DNA from 3 places in the Shewanella sp. SW32 genome. Region 2 is predicted to be linked to each of the others. Evidence: predicted binding sites of a transcription regulator. Region 2 holds the regulator's gene; each other region holds the start of a gene.
What was found. Region 2 encodes MetJ, which represses methionine synthesis genes. Its sites were predicted from a motif close to TAGACGTCTAGACGTCTA; they were not measured.
Positions count from the first base shown of each region.

Region 1: serA (phosphoglycerate dehydrogenase) is a predicted target of MetJ. The motif match lies at 2,885-2,902, and genes of this name have one in related genera.
Region 3: metE (5-methyltetrahydropteroyltriglutamate--homocysteine S-methyltransferase) is a predicted target of MetJ. The motif match lies at 2,892-2,909, and genes of this name have one in related genera.

Region 1 is NZ_JAKKSJ010000022.1:2,609-6,977, forward strand. It holds gene L5M28_RS14010 (two-component system response regulator) at 1-361, shown strand, start outside; gene ygfZ (tRNA-modifying protein YgfZ) at 450-1,412, opposite strand; gene serA (phosphoglycerate dehydrogenase) at 1,567-2,796, opposite strand; gene L5M28_RS14025 (DUF2238 domain-containing protein) at 2,951-3,559, shown strand; gene L5M28_RS14030 (helix-turn-helix transcriptional regulator) at 3,954-4,369, shown strand, end outside.
Region 2 is NZ_JAKKSJ010000006.1:137,546-141,914, forward strand. It holds gene L5M28_RS05125 (4Fe-4S dicluster domain-containing protein) at 1-224, shown strand, start outside; gene nrfD (NrfD/PsrC family molybdoenzyme membrane anchor subunit) at 227-1,174, shown strand; gene L5M28_RS05135 (sulfite exporter TauE/SafE family protein) at 1,280-2,023, opposite strand; gene metJ (met regulon transcriptional regulator MetJ) at 2,158-2,472, opposite strand; gene metB (cystathionine gamma-synthase) at 2,684-3,847, shown strand; gene L5M28_RS05150 (bifunctional aspartate kinase/homoserine dehydrogenase II) at 3,859-4,369, shown strand, end outside.
Region 3 is NZ_JAKKSJ010000027.1:31,516-35,884, reverse strand. It holds gene L5M28_RS16335 (TonB-dependent receptor) at 1-824, shown strand, start outside; gene L5M28_RS16330 (HDOD domain-containing protein) at 1,106-1,834, shown strand; gene L5M28_RS16325 (LysR family transcriptional regulator) at 1,914-2,819, opposite strand; gene metE (5-methyltetrahydropteroyltriglutamate--homocysteine S-methyltransferase) at 3,019-4,369, shown strand, end outside.

The DNA.
Region 1 (4,369 bases), on a different contig from region 2:
ATGGGAAATTATGCAGCAGCACGCCGCCATAGGTGCAGAAATTATTGGTGAACATAGCGATCCGTTATTGCAAATGGCCCGTCGTATCGCCTTAACTCACCATGAGAAGTGGGATGGTTCAGGTTACCCCAATGGCTTGGTAGGCGAAGAAATTCCCCTTGAAGGGCGTATCACCGCGATTGCGGATGTGTTCGATGCGCTGACTTCGCAACGGCCTTATAAGCAGGCTTGGACGATTGAAGCAACTATGGAGTTATTTGAAAATCAAGCGGGAAAACATTTCGATCCTAAGCTGGTGGAGGAGTTCAAGCAAATCCTGCCAGAAGCAATTGCCATTCGAGATACTTATTTAGAAAATTGATGCTCGAAGTGCATTGACTAAGATAAAGGCGCCATTGGCGCCTTTATTCTGCTTCAATATTTTATACTAATCATATTAAATCAAAGCATTACGCTTCATCTAATGAGTAGGGCAGGGCTTGGATCGTTAAATGTGATTGTTCATCGTCGGCAAAACGTAGTTGAGTATCATTAGCCGTGTCATTAGGAAGTACGGCGGTTAACAAGACTTGATTGCCACGCTGCACAAACTCAATGATTTGACCGCCACGGCGAAAACTGTCTTCCATCGCGATTTCAAGGCCTGATGCTAGGGTGATTTGAAGACTAGTGTGGCCGCGCAAAATATATAGGGCGCGTTTATTACCACCGCGATATTTCATTCGCGCTATGGTTTCTTGTCCCATGTAACAGCCCTTATTGAAGCTGATACCGTTAACCGCTTGTAGATTACACATCTGCGGTACGTACTGGCTGGCATGGCTGGCGGCAAGGTTGGAGTAACCTGCTGCAATCTCTAACGCTTGCCATGCACTGGCGTCAAATACACTCAGTTCCGATTGCGCAACTAAAGCTGCTGCGGCATCTGGTGTTAATACTAAAATAAAACGTTCAGCGTCTTTTAAAATCGCACCATTTTCAATGAGTGTGAGCTCTTGCTGAATGTCACCAAAATGTTTGTTCACGAATTGGCTTGCCTGTTCACCAGCAACGCCGAGCAGAGTCCACTCAGCGGATGCATTGCTTAAGGTGGCTTTACTAAACACGGCATATTTTTGTAACTGGGGTAAATCGACTTCGATGGCATCCTTTGGCATCAACATAAAGAGTGCATCTTGAATGGCAAAGGTTCTGAAACTGGCCAGCATTTTACCTTTAGGATCGCAATGGGCGCCCCAGCGCCATTGATCCGTGGCCAATGAGCTGATGTCTGTGGTCACTTGGCCATGGATAAAACTGCGGCCTTGTTCTCCAACGACTTTGATGAGGCCCAAATGAGATAAGTTGGCAAGCATAAGTGGAGGCAAGGTAGCGTCCAGATCCCAATGGGGCGTAGAAACTGAAATAGTCATAGCGAGATCCTGAAAATGAAGACGATGTGAGAGGCTAGATTGTAACGGAATTCCAGTTGGCTCAAAAGCATAAGGCGCACATATCTGTGAATGATCTGTGCGCCTTATTATGTGTGCTTTAGTCGATAGGCTTAAAGCGAGTGGAGTTTAAAGTTTAAAACAGCACGCGGGTACGTAATGTACCTTCAATGGCTTTGAGTTCAACTAAGGCTTCTTCCGCTTGAGTTGTGTCGACTTCCATCACGACATAACCAATTTCTGCAGTGGTCTGCAAATATTGGGCGGCAATGTTGATGCCTTTTTCCGAGAAGGCTTGGTTGATCTTGATCAACACGCCCGGACGGTTTTGGTGAATATGCAGCAAGCGCGAGGTGCCTTTATGTGTTGGTAATGACACTTCAGGGAAGTTAACCGCAGAAACGGTTGAGCCGTTGTCTGAGTATTTAGCGAGCTTACCCGCGACTTCAATACCAATGTTCTCTTGGGCTTCGGCCGTGCTACCGCCGACGTGCGGCGTGAGTAGAACATTGTCTAAACCGCGTAGAGGACTGATAAATTCATCGTCATTCGATTGTGGTTCAACGGGGAACACATCGATTGCGGCACCAGCGAGGTGACGTTCTTTTAACGCAACGGTTAAAGCTTCAATATCGACTACAGTACCGCGTGATGCGTTGATAAAGATGCTGCCCTTTTTCATCGCCGCAAACTCGGCAGCGCCTATCATGTCTTTTGTTTGTGGAGTTTCAGGGACATGTAAGCTAACTACATCAGCTTGTGCTAATAGGAGTTCTAACGAATGGACTTGTTGTGCGTTACCTAGTGGCAGTTTGTCTTCGATATCGAAGAACACGACACGCATACCTAAGGTTTCCGCCAGAATGCCAAGTTGAGTACCAATATGGCCGTAACCAATCACACCTAAGGTTTTACCACGCACTTCATAGCTGCCCGCTGCGGTTTTCATCCAGCCGCCACGGTGAGCGATAGCGTTGCGCTCAGGGATACCCCGCATCAACATAATGATTTCGCCAATTACGAGTTCTGCAACACTGCGAGTGTTTGAGAAGGGAGCGTTAAATACTGGGATACCAAGGGATTCGGCGGTGGCAAGGTCAACTTGGTTGGTTCCAATACAGAAACATCCTATCGCGATTAACTTCTCGGCACGTTTCAGCACCTCTGCAGTTAATTGGGTACGCGAACGAAGTCCCACAAAATGCGCATCTTTAATGGACTCAAGTAAGGCTTCATCGCTTAAGGAAGCTTTGTGGTATTCGATATTGGTGTATCCCGCACGTTCAAATACATCGACCGCAGATTGGTGGACGCCTTCCAACAGCAGGATCTTGATCTTATCCTTGTCCAGCGAATGTTTCGCCATGATATGGGTACCCTCTAATTAATAGAAATGTTTCTTATGATATGCTCACAACCTTCACCCACCAAAGTAGCACTTTTTTTGCTCAGTGTGGAGGGCTAGATGGCTAAAGTTAATATTCTAAATTTAGAACAATATCGCATAAGAGGAAGAAACATTGAATAACAAAATCGCATGGTGCGGTATTTACCTCTCAGTTTTGGTGTGGTCGGCGATAAAACCCGCAGATCCTTTCACGTGGTGGCTCGAAGCCTTGCCTGCATTGATTGCTGTACCGATTTTATTCTTTACTCGCAAACGTTTTCCACTGACACCTTTAGTGTATTTTCTCGTCTTAATACACTGCTGTGTGTTGTTTGTAGGCGCTCATTATACTTACGCTGAAGTGCCGTTATTCGACACGATTGCCGATTGGATGGGTTCAGAACGTAATAATTACGATAAAGTAGGTCATTTTGCGCAAGGTTTTATCCCAGCCATGCTCGCCCGTGAAATTATGTTGCGTAATCAAGCTGTCAAACCTGGGGCTTGGTGCGCGTTTCTTGCCACTTGTTTTGTGCTCGCTTTTTCGGCGTTTTATGAACTGATCGAATGGTGGGTTGCCGTGGCAACTGGCGAAGGGGCTGAAGCCTTTTTAGGTACTCAAGGCTATGTATGGGATACCCAATCTGACATGTTTCTTGCCCTCATTGGTGCAATTGTCGCGTTAGCTTTACTGTCTCGTTTTCAAGATAAACAAATCGCGAGACTCAAGCAGAGGATTTAGCGGCTAAAAGTGGGTGATGCTCTCTGTTCGAGTTGTAAGACTTTCTTCCCTGAAATGTATGGTGTGAGTGTGATGACATTGAGTTGTCATACTTTAGTGTTGTTATTGTGTTTTCTTTGTGTTGCAACTTTGGATTGATAACGTCATAGTTGGAAAGTATTAGGTGCTGGGCGTTGGCCAAGTAAAACGGTATTTTTGACTGTTATTCCATTTTATTGTGGTGAGTTAGTCGAACCTACTAGCATTAAACAGGGAATAGTACATTTGGGTGATGTTTTTCAATCGTTAACTAGTCAGAATTAACTAGGTTAATGGAATGTTGAGAAATCTAACTAAAAAGACGAGTCAAACATACCATTTTGCAATAGAGAATACTTTTCAGGGAGGAGAGTCATTGAGCACAATTAATGAATTGGTTTTTTTACACCAAATGGCCGCGCCATGTCATTTAGCGTTACTCGCTGAATCCATAGGTTTGAAAACGCGTATAGTAAAGCATGCGGCAGAACTGGATTTAGACAAGAGTCGCCGTAGTTTTTATCTGATCACCCAAAAAGGTTCTGCATTAGATAACAAAGGGATACCTCTGTTAGCTTCGCGATTAGTGTCACATTTTCCTGTGGCGCTGTATCAAGTTGAGCGAGACTCCTTAGACCAAGAATCTGCAATGTTACTCGGCATTCGAGGTATTTTATTTGCCGATCAACGTATGGATCTGATGTTAACGGGTTTACGTAAAATGGTGGCAGAGGAACTTTGGTACGATAGAACTTTGCTAAGCAAAATGTTTCGCCGTGTCGTACAAAAGTT
Region 2 (4,369 bases):
CGGCGGATAAGTGTAACTTCTGTAAAGACAGTCGTTTAGCACGGGGCGAAGAGCCAGCGTGTGTGACAGTGTGTCCAACCGATGCCTTAGTGTTTGGTGATGCCAATGATCCACGCAGTGAAGTGGCCATCATGCTCAACACTAAAATCACTTACCAAGATAAAACCCATTTGGGCACTAAACCTAGGGTATATCGCGTTCCTACCAAAAGAGGGGGGATTTGATTATGAACAATACTTGGGGCGACATGGCGCAATATGATCCTGTCACTTGGCACTGGGTCATCGCCGTTTACCTGTTTATGGCGGGGTTATCCGCGGGCAGTTTACTGATTGGCATTGGTTTGCGCTGGGCGAATAAGGAACTCAGCGCGGGAGCTGAAAGCAGCATTCTTAAGGCGGCAGCCATTATTGGGCCTGTAGCAATTAGCTTAGGTCTAGCTTGCTTAGTGTTTGACTTAACCAAACCATTCCACTTCTGGTTGATCTTAATTCACTATAACTTCCAGTCTGTGATGGCAATCGGGGTACTGGCGCTGCTGGCGTATTCTCCCTTAGCTTTTGCGTACGCCATTATTGTGCTGCGGGATGACTTACCAAAATGGGGGTTGGGTTTCCTAACACCTATCGCTAAGTTACTTATGCCATTTCGAAAGCTGATTGAAGTATTGTTGTTTGTCCTCGCCATTGGCGTAGGGGCTTACACTGGCTTCTTAATTTCGGCGATGAATGCCTATCCTATGCTCAACACTGCGGTACTGCCTGCGCTGTTTTTAGTGTCAGGTCTATCCGCGGGCGCTGCGGCAAATGCGGTACTGGCGTTGCTGATGTTTAAGACTGACAGCCACGACAAAACCTTAGTGAAGATGCACGGTTTAGAATTGCCTGTGATGGCGATTGAAATCCTGTTCCTGTTCATGCTGTTCTGCGCCTTGTACTTCAAGGGCGGCGCGGCGGCTGCGGCCTTAGCATCGTTAACTTCTGGGCTATGGGCAAGCGTGTTCTGGATAGGCGTTGTCGGTATAGGTTTTGGTATTCCATTGCTGTTTATGCTGCTACCCGCCGCGACTCGCCACACTAAGGGCGCGATGATCATGGTGGCTTGTGCGAGCTTAACGGGCGTACTCGCCTTAAGACACTTTATTGTGTACGCAGGGCAAAGCTATTTAAACTGAGTGTAGATAGGCTTTACATATTGAGAGATAAAGAAAAAGCACTGGCAATGTCAGTGCTTTTTATTGCTTGAATCTTGAGAAGGTTTGCCAGTACAAGCGGGACGCTTATTGGGGTAATAACTCGATAACCGACTTCATCGTTAGCACTAAGGCGCTGATACTGCACAGGACTAACGTCGCCATCTTTGTCTTCTCTTTATCGACACGGCCCACTAATCGTCCTGCGACTAAGTAACCTAAAATCACTGAGGGGAGCAGCATCAACGACAGCCACAGATGTTTTAATTCTAATAAGCCAGTGATCGCTAAAATGATCAGTGCAATCATGGAGCTAAAAATGAAAAAGGCCGACAGGGCAGCGCGAAACTGCGAGGCATCTTTGCCTGCCAACAAAATCGCCATCGGCGGGCCACCAATCGCGGCGATATTGCCGAAGATCCCTGAAACCACGCCCGCACCGAAGAGGGTTTTCTTATTCACTGGCAGGCTGAATTTATACAGGCTAAGGATCACTGCGACAGTCACAATGGCGGCGATGGATAAACCGAGTATGGGTTGAGGCGCAAACAGCAATAAACTCGCGCCGATAAAACCGCCTGGCACGCGACCTATGAGCGCATATTGCAAGCCATTGAATTCTAAGTGACCGCGCTCACGCACTAAGGTCAGCAGGGCGATGGAGAAACCCATAGCAATAACAGGCGCAGGTACAAGTTGTGGATCGACGATATACAGCAAAGGACTGGCGACAACCGCAAGCCCAAACCCAATAAGACTTTGGGTTAATGCGCCCAGAAACACGACCAGCGAGGCTAAGGCGAGTGTCTGTGGATCTATCATAGAAAACATAGGATTTCCTATATCCCAAACCAACTCAAGATGGTGAAATTTAAAGTTTGAAGTCGCTTGGGTATAAACAAAAAGGGATCGTTAACGATCCCTATTGATGAGCACTGTGATATGACTTTGAAAGCGACGAGTCGCTATTCCATGTCTTCCCACTCTATTCCCATTTGATCCATCAACAACTTGGCTTCGGCGGGAATGCTGTCTGGGTTATCTTTTGACAGATCTTCATCGTTGGGCAATGGCTGGCCAGTGTAGGCGTGCAAAAATGCCTCACACAACAGCTCGCTGTTGGTGGCGTGACGCAAATTATTGACCTGACGACGAGTACGTTCGTCCGTGAGGACCTTAAGCACTTTGAGCGGAATAGACACAGTAATTTTTTTTACTTGTTCATTCTTCTTGCCATGTTCAGCATAGGGGCTGATGTATTCCCCATTCCATTCAGTCATTGACTCACCTGTTATAACGCTAAATTCGGGGCAGATTTTAAACCCTTACAAAGAACAGTCAAATTATTGCTACTATTTCTTTGTGATTGCAAACAGATTTCTTTATGTTCAGACGTCTAAACGTCTTCACGCCTATTGACGATGGCGTTGGGCTTAGGTACATTTAGACGTCCAGACATCTCTATCAGTCTACCGAATTTAGGAGTCCCCCATGGCAGAGCGTCAATTAGCCACACTGGCAGTGCGTCAGGGTATCGAAAGCGATACTCAATATGGCGCAGTTGTGCCACCGATTTATTTGTCGACTAATTACGCCTTCGATGGTCATAAAAATCCCCGCGAATTCGATTACAGTCGTTCAGGCAACCCAACGCGCTGCATTTTAGGCGAAGCATTAGCGCAATTAGAAAAGGGCGCCACTGGCATAGTGACGTGCACTGGCATGGCGGCCATCACCTTAGTGACTACTTTGCTCGGCCCCGATGACTTATTAGTTGTGCCCCATGATTGCTATGGTGGTTCCTACCGTTTATTTACCAACTTGGCGAAGAAAGGCCAGTTTAAGCTCATTGTGGTCGACCAAACCGACAGCCAAGCGTTAGCCGCCGCCATTGCACAGAATCCTAAGATGGTGTGGCTCGAAACCCCATCGAACCCGTTATTGCGTGTGGTAGATATCGAAGCCATTGCTAAGGCGAGCCATGAGGTCGGCGCGCTGGTGGTGGTCGATAACACCTTTTTATCGCCGATATTGCAACAACCCCTATTGTTAGGCGCGGATATCGTTATCCACTCCACCACTAAATATATCAATGGTCACAGCGATGTAGTCGGCGGCGCAGTGGTCGCCAAAGACGCGCAAATCGGCGAAAGCTTACATTGGTGGTCGAACACTCTAGGCTTAACGGGGTCAGCCTTTGACAGTTATCTGACCCTGCGCGGCCTGCGTACCTTAGCGGTGCGTATTCGCGAGCATCAAGCCAATGCCCAGCGTATTATTGAGGTATTAACGCAAAGCCCTGTGGTGAGTAAAGTCTATTACCCAGGGCTTGCGGATCACCCAGGCCACGCCATTGCGGCCAAGCAACAACAGGGCTTTGGCGCTATGCTGAGCTTTGAGCTCAAAGGCGGCGAGGCCGAAGTGGTGGCCTTTTTAGGTGCACTCAGCTTATTTAGCGTGGCGGAAAGTTTAGGTGGCGTCGAAAGTTTAGTGGCAGTGCCCGCCACTATGACCCACAGAGCCATGGAGCCGCAGGCGCGCTTCGAGGCTGGTATTAAGGACACCCTATTGCGTCTATCGGTGGGTATTGAAGATGCCGCCGATTTAGTTGCAGATATTCAAGCAGGATTAGCCGCCGTTGCGGCTTGTCAGTAGAGGAATAATAGATGGCACGTTGTCACTTACATAAATTTGGTGGCTCCAGTTTAGCGGATGCCGATTGTTATCGCCGAGTCGCCCATATCCTGTTAACCCACGGTCATAGTGATGATCTCGTGGTGGTCTCTGCGGCGGGTAAAAGCACGAATTTCCTGTATAAATTATTAGCGCTGCGTGATGCGGGTCAGCTATGGCAAGAAGAATTACAAGTGCTCATCAGTTACCAACAGGGGTTGATTGAGCAGTTGTTGTCGAATGAACAAGCCCGCGATCTGCGTGAGCGTTTGGCCACTGATAAAGCGCAACTCATCAGCTTGTTGTCTTTAGATGAGCGCAATGAATACCAAATCAACCATGTGGTGAGCTTTGGCGAACGTTGGTCGGCACGTTTAATGGCGGCGCTGCTGCGCGAATCTGGCGTGGTAGCAAGCCATGTGGATGCCTGTTCAATTTTAGTGGCCGATGAAGCCGCTGTGCCGCAAATTCGGGTACAGGAATCCCGCGCTAAAGTACAAGCCC
Region 3 (4,369 bases), on a different contig from region 2:
GTGGACGATATGCGCGGGTGACCGATGAGTTAGTCGATGGCAATGTCTATCCCAATGGCATGGATTTAGACGAAAATGCCCACGCATTCGAACTGGGTTTAAATTACCGCCCAACTGCGGAGCACAGACTCTATGTGCGCGCTGATGATAACTTCCGTTTTGCCAAAGTGGATGAGCAAGCTTATACATCGCCGGGCGTATTTGGCTTAAAGCCGCAAACAGGCCGTTCCTATGAGGCGGGTTGGGATTGGGCTGTCGCTAGTCAAACCCTACGAGTCAGCCTATATCGTCTCGATTTAGAGGATGAAATTGTTTATGACTCGAGTGCAGTTAAACCCATAGGTGGAAATTTCAACGGTGCAAACGTCAATGCCGACGCTTCTCGTCGTTATGGCGCGGGTGCCGATTGGGATTGGCAGATCACTAAAGCGCTGCAACTCGGGCTAGAGTATAACTATACCGACGCCGAATTTACCGATGGTGCTAACGATGGCAAAGAGCTGTCTTGGGTGGCAAAACACACGGGACGCGGTTATGTCAGCATGGATTTTGCTGAGCATTTCCAAGTATTTGCCGAAGCTATCTACACGGGGGATCGTTTTATCGAAGGCGATAACGCTAATCAAGGTGATAAGCTAGCAAGTTACGTGCTTGGTAATTTAGCCTTGAATTATAATCGTGATGCTTGGCTTGCCAGTCTGCGTATCGATAATGTATTCGATAAAGATTATGTCAGTGCAGGTTATTACGGTGGCGATTGGGGGGATAGTTACTATTCTGGTCGAGGTCGCGATATTCGTTTCACTGTGGGCTACCGCTTCTAAATATTAATGAGCTATCTAATAACAAAGCCAGACTCAGTCTGGCTTTTTATTTTTTACGCTGAGTTCAAAGAATAAATCTTAAAATAGGTATAGTCTTGAATATCGTTTTAGTAGAGTGGTTTAATTGTCGTTATCTATAGTGTGTTAGCGGGCAGTCATCACTAAATAGGAGTAATTTATATTTTACTCTGCTGTTTATGGCTGAAATTCTTAGTATTTTAGGTATGATGTGAGCTGTAACCGAATCATCTTATTGTTAATAAACAGGTGTAAAGTGTCTTATGACTGATCTTGAGCAACAGGTTTTTACTCAAGTTAGAGCTATCATAGCGAACGAAGAGCAAGTGATTGGCCGCCGAGGAATTCTAATTCCACTCAAAAAAGCGATCCTTGCTGAAGGCGACATTCGTAATGTGATTGACATTATCTCGAGCGATCCCGCATTGGCAGCGCACATGCTTATGCGCAGTAATTCCGCACAGGCTGCTGTAGTGGAAAATCACAAAACTCGTTCGTTGAAAGAAGCTTTGATCCGCTTAGGTCAAGTTAATATCTATCGCTACGCTTTTACGTTCTATTTAAAAGAACGCCTCGATGAACTGCCACAGCCCTATAAAAAGTTGGTCCAAGGTTATTGGAAGCTGACTGAAGATATTGCAACGGATGCGGTAGATAGCTTAGCGGATATGGAAGGTGTGGAGGTTGATGCTGACGAAGTACAAACCTTAGCTCTGTTCAGTGTGTTCGGCCAAATTATCGCACTGACCGCATTTGCCTATTTAAATGCTAATGCCGAACAGTCATTTCCTTTAAGTGTGATTAAGTCATTGATTGATAATCAACAACAGACCTTAACCATCGAAGCGTTCGAGGCGTTAGATCTCGATCAGGATCTGCGTCAAGAATTTATGATCGCCCATAATTTGCGTCAGACCCGTAATCCTAATTCATCAGGGTTGATACTGCGCCGTGTCTTGTCTATGCGTGGATTGTTGATGAATCCGCTGTAATTTGTCGATGCTATGAAATAGTCATTTGACTCAATAAACAAGCCTGCATTCGCAGGCTTTTTACTCTATGTCACCCGCATTAATTCGTCTTCTGCTGGCGGGATAAACCTTCCCTCGCCACCAGTTGTAACCAATTTTGGATCAATGCAGAGTTAGCACTGTGGCGGCGATAGGCACCAAATAGCGGTCGTTTCAGGCCTTCTTGGCCGAGTTTTACCGTAGCGAGACTCAGTCCATGTCCTTCATTAATCGACCAGCTTGGCAGTGCGGCTATGCCGTCTTTACAGGCGATGCGTTGCAATAACATCATGGTTAAATCACAGGTTTTTTGCTCGCCCGCCTCTATGCCCGCAGGCTCTAAAAAGTGGCGATAAATATCTAAACGTGTCAACGGCACTGGATAACTGATAATAGGCAAGTGTGCTAATTGCTTAGGTGTGACATAGGCTTCTTTCGCTAAAGGATGATCCTTAGCAACCACTAACTTCACTTCAAAATCAAACAAATGCTGGTAGGCGAGTGAATGCCCAGGCACAGGATCTGAGGTTAATACAATATCCAGTTCACCCATTTCTAAGGCATTGAGCGAGTCGAACAGATGACGGCTCGACAAGTCTAACTCGGCTGCCGGATGATCTTGCCTAAATTGCTCCATTACAGGCATTAACCAGCGAAAACAGCTATGGCACTCAATGCCGACACGCAACTGATTGGTTTCGGTTTCCAGCCCATTCTTCAAATCTGTCTCGGTTTCTAACACCTTAGGCAAAATTTCTTCGGCCAGATGCAGCAGGCGTGCACCTTCTTGGGTGAATGACAGTGGCTTACTCTTACGCACAAAAATGGGCGAGTTAATCCTTTGCTCCAGCTCCTTAATCTGGTGGGAGAGGGCGGATTGAGTGACAAAACGTTTTTTGGCTGCGCCCGCCAAACTGCCGCTTTCTTTCAGGGCCATTAAGGTTCGCAGGTGTCTTAGTTCGATCATGTTCACTCCAAGTGAATTTCGCTCATGTTGTGCTTGAAATCAATTCGGTTGCTGGAATAGAGACTAACACAATAAACTTCTAGACGTCCAGACGCCCATTGTTATTTATCAGGCTGAAGTGCTGAAAAGTGCCAAGAGAAAACAATCTGGTGGGTGTAAGTGCCGAATATGGCTTATCTCAAATAAAGGAAGATAGAGTATGCAATTAAATAGTCTTGGGTTTCCCCGTATTGGGCGTCGTCGTGAATTGAAATTTGCCTTAGAAAAATACTGGCGTGGTGAGAGCACTCAGGCACAATTACGTGAAGTGGCGAGTGAACTTCGCCGCACCCATTGGCAGTGGCAAGCTGCTGCTGGCATTGAGCAAGTTCCCGTAGGTGATTTTGCCTTTTATGATCAAGTGCTGACCTTAAGCGCGACTTTAAATGCCATTCCTGATCGTCATCGTGGTGAAGGGGCAATCGATCTCGATACTTTATTCCGTGTTGCCCGCGGCAGAGCGCCAACGGGCCAAGATGCGCCAGCCTCTGAAATGACCAAGTATTTCAATACTAACTATCACTATCTGGTACCTGAGCTCAGCCAAAACCAAGAGTTTTCGATTGCCTATGAGCAGTTCTTTGATGAAGTTAGCGAAGCGCAGTCCTTAGGTTATAAAGCAAAACCTGTGCTACTCGGCCCTGTTAGCTACTTGTTCCTAGCTAAAACCGTGGGCCAAGAGTTTGATAAGTTAAGCTTATTACCCAATTTATTAGCTGCTTATGCTGACATTTTGGTGCGTTTTGCTGCTCTGGGAGTGCAATGGGTACAGCTCGATGAGCCCATTCTCGCATTGGAATTGGATGGCGAATGGCAAGCGGCGATGACTGAGGCGTATCAAGCCCTCAGCACTGCGAAGGTGAAGATCCTTCTTACCAGTTATTACGGCGGTATCGCACACCATCAAGCGCTGGTATCGGCCTTGCCGGTCGCGGGGTTGCATGTCGATTTAGTCACAGCGCCGGATCAATTGGCAGTCTTTGCCCATGCGCTTGGTCGAGATCAAATTTTGTCGGTGGGTGTGGTCAATGGTCGCAACGTGTGGGCGGCAGAGGCGGATTTGATTGCCGAACGCATAGGCGCGGTTGCCCGTGATCTCGGAGATCGCTTGTGGATCGGTACTTCTTGCTCACTCCTGCACAGCCCTGTGGATTTAGATGTGGAAGCCACGCTTGAGCCCGCGCTGCGTCAACAACTCGCGTTTGCGAAGCAAAAATTACTTGAACTGGCCAATGTGCGCCAATTGCTACTGGCACCTGAATCTATCGCGGCAAAAGAGATTGTGCAAACCAGTTTGGCGCGCCGCGAGGCGAAAGCGCAGGCTGCCGACAGTCAAGTGATTGCCCGCGTTGCCGCGTTGACATCTGCCGATTATGAGCGCGTCAGTGATTTCACCGTACGCCAAGCAGTGCAGCAGCAGAAATACCGTTTACCTCTGTTGCCGACCACCACCATTGGCTCCTTCCCACAAACACCTGCAATCCGTGGACTACGCAGTCGTTGGCGCAAGG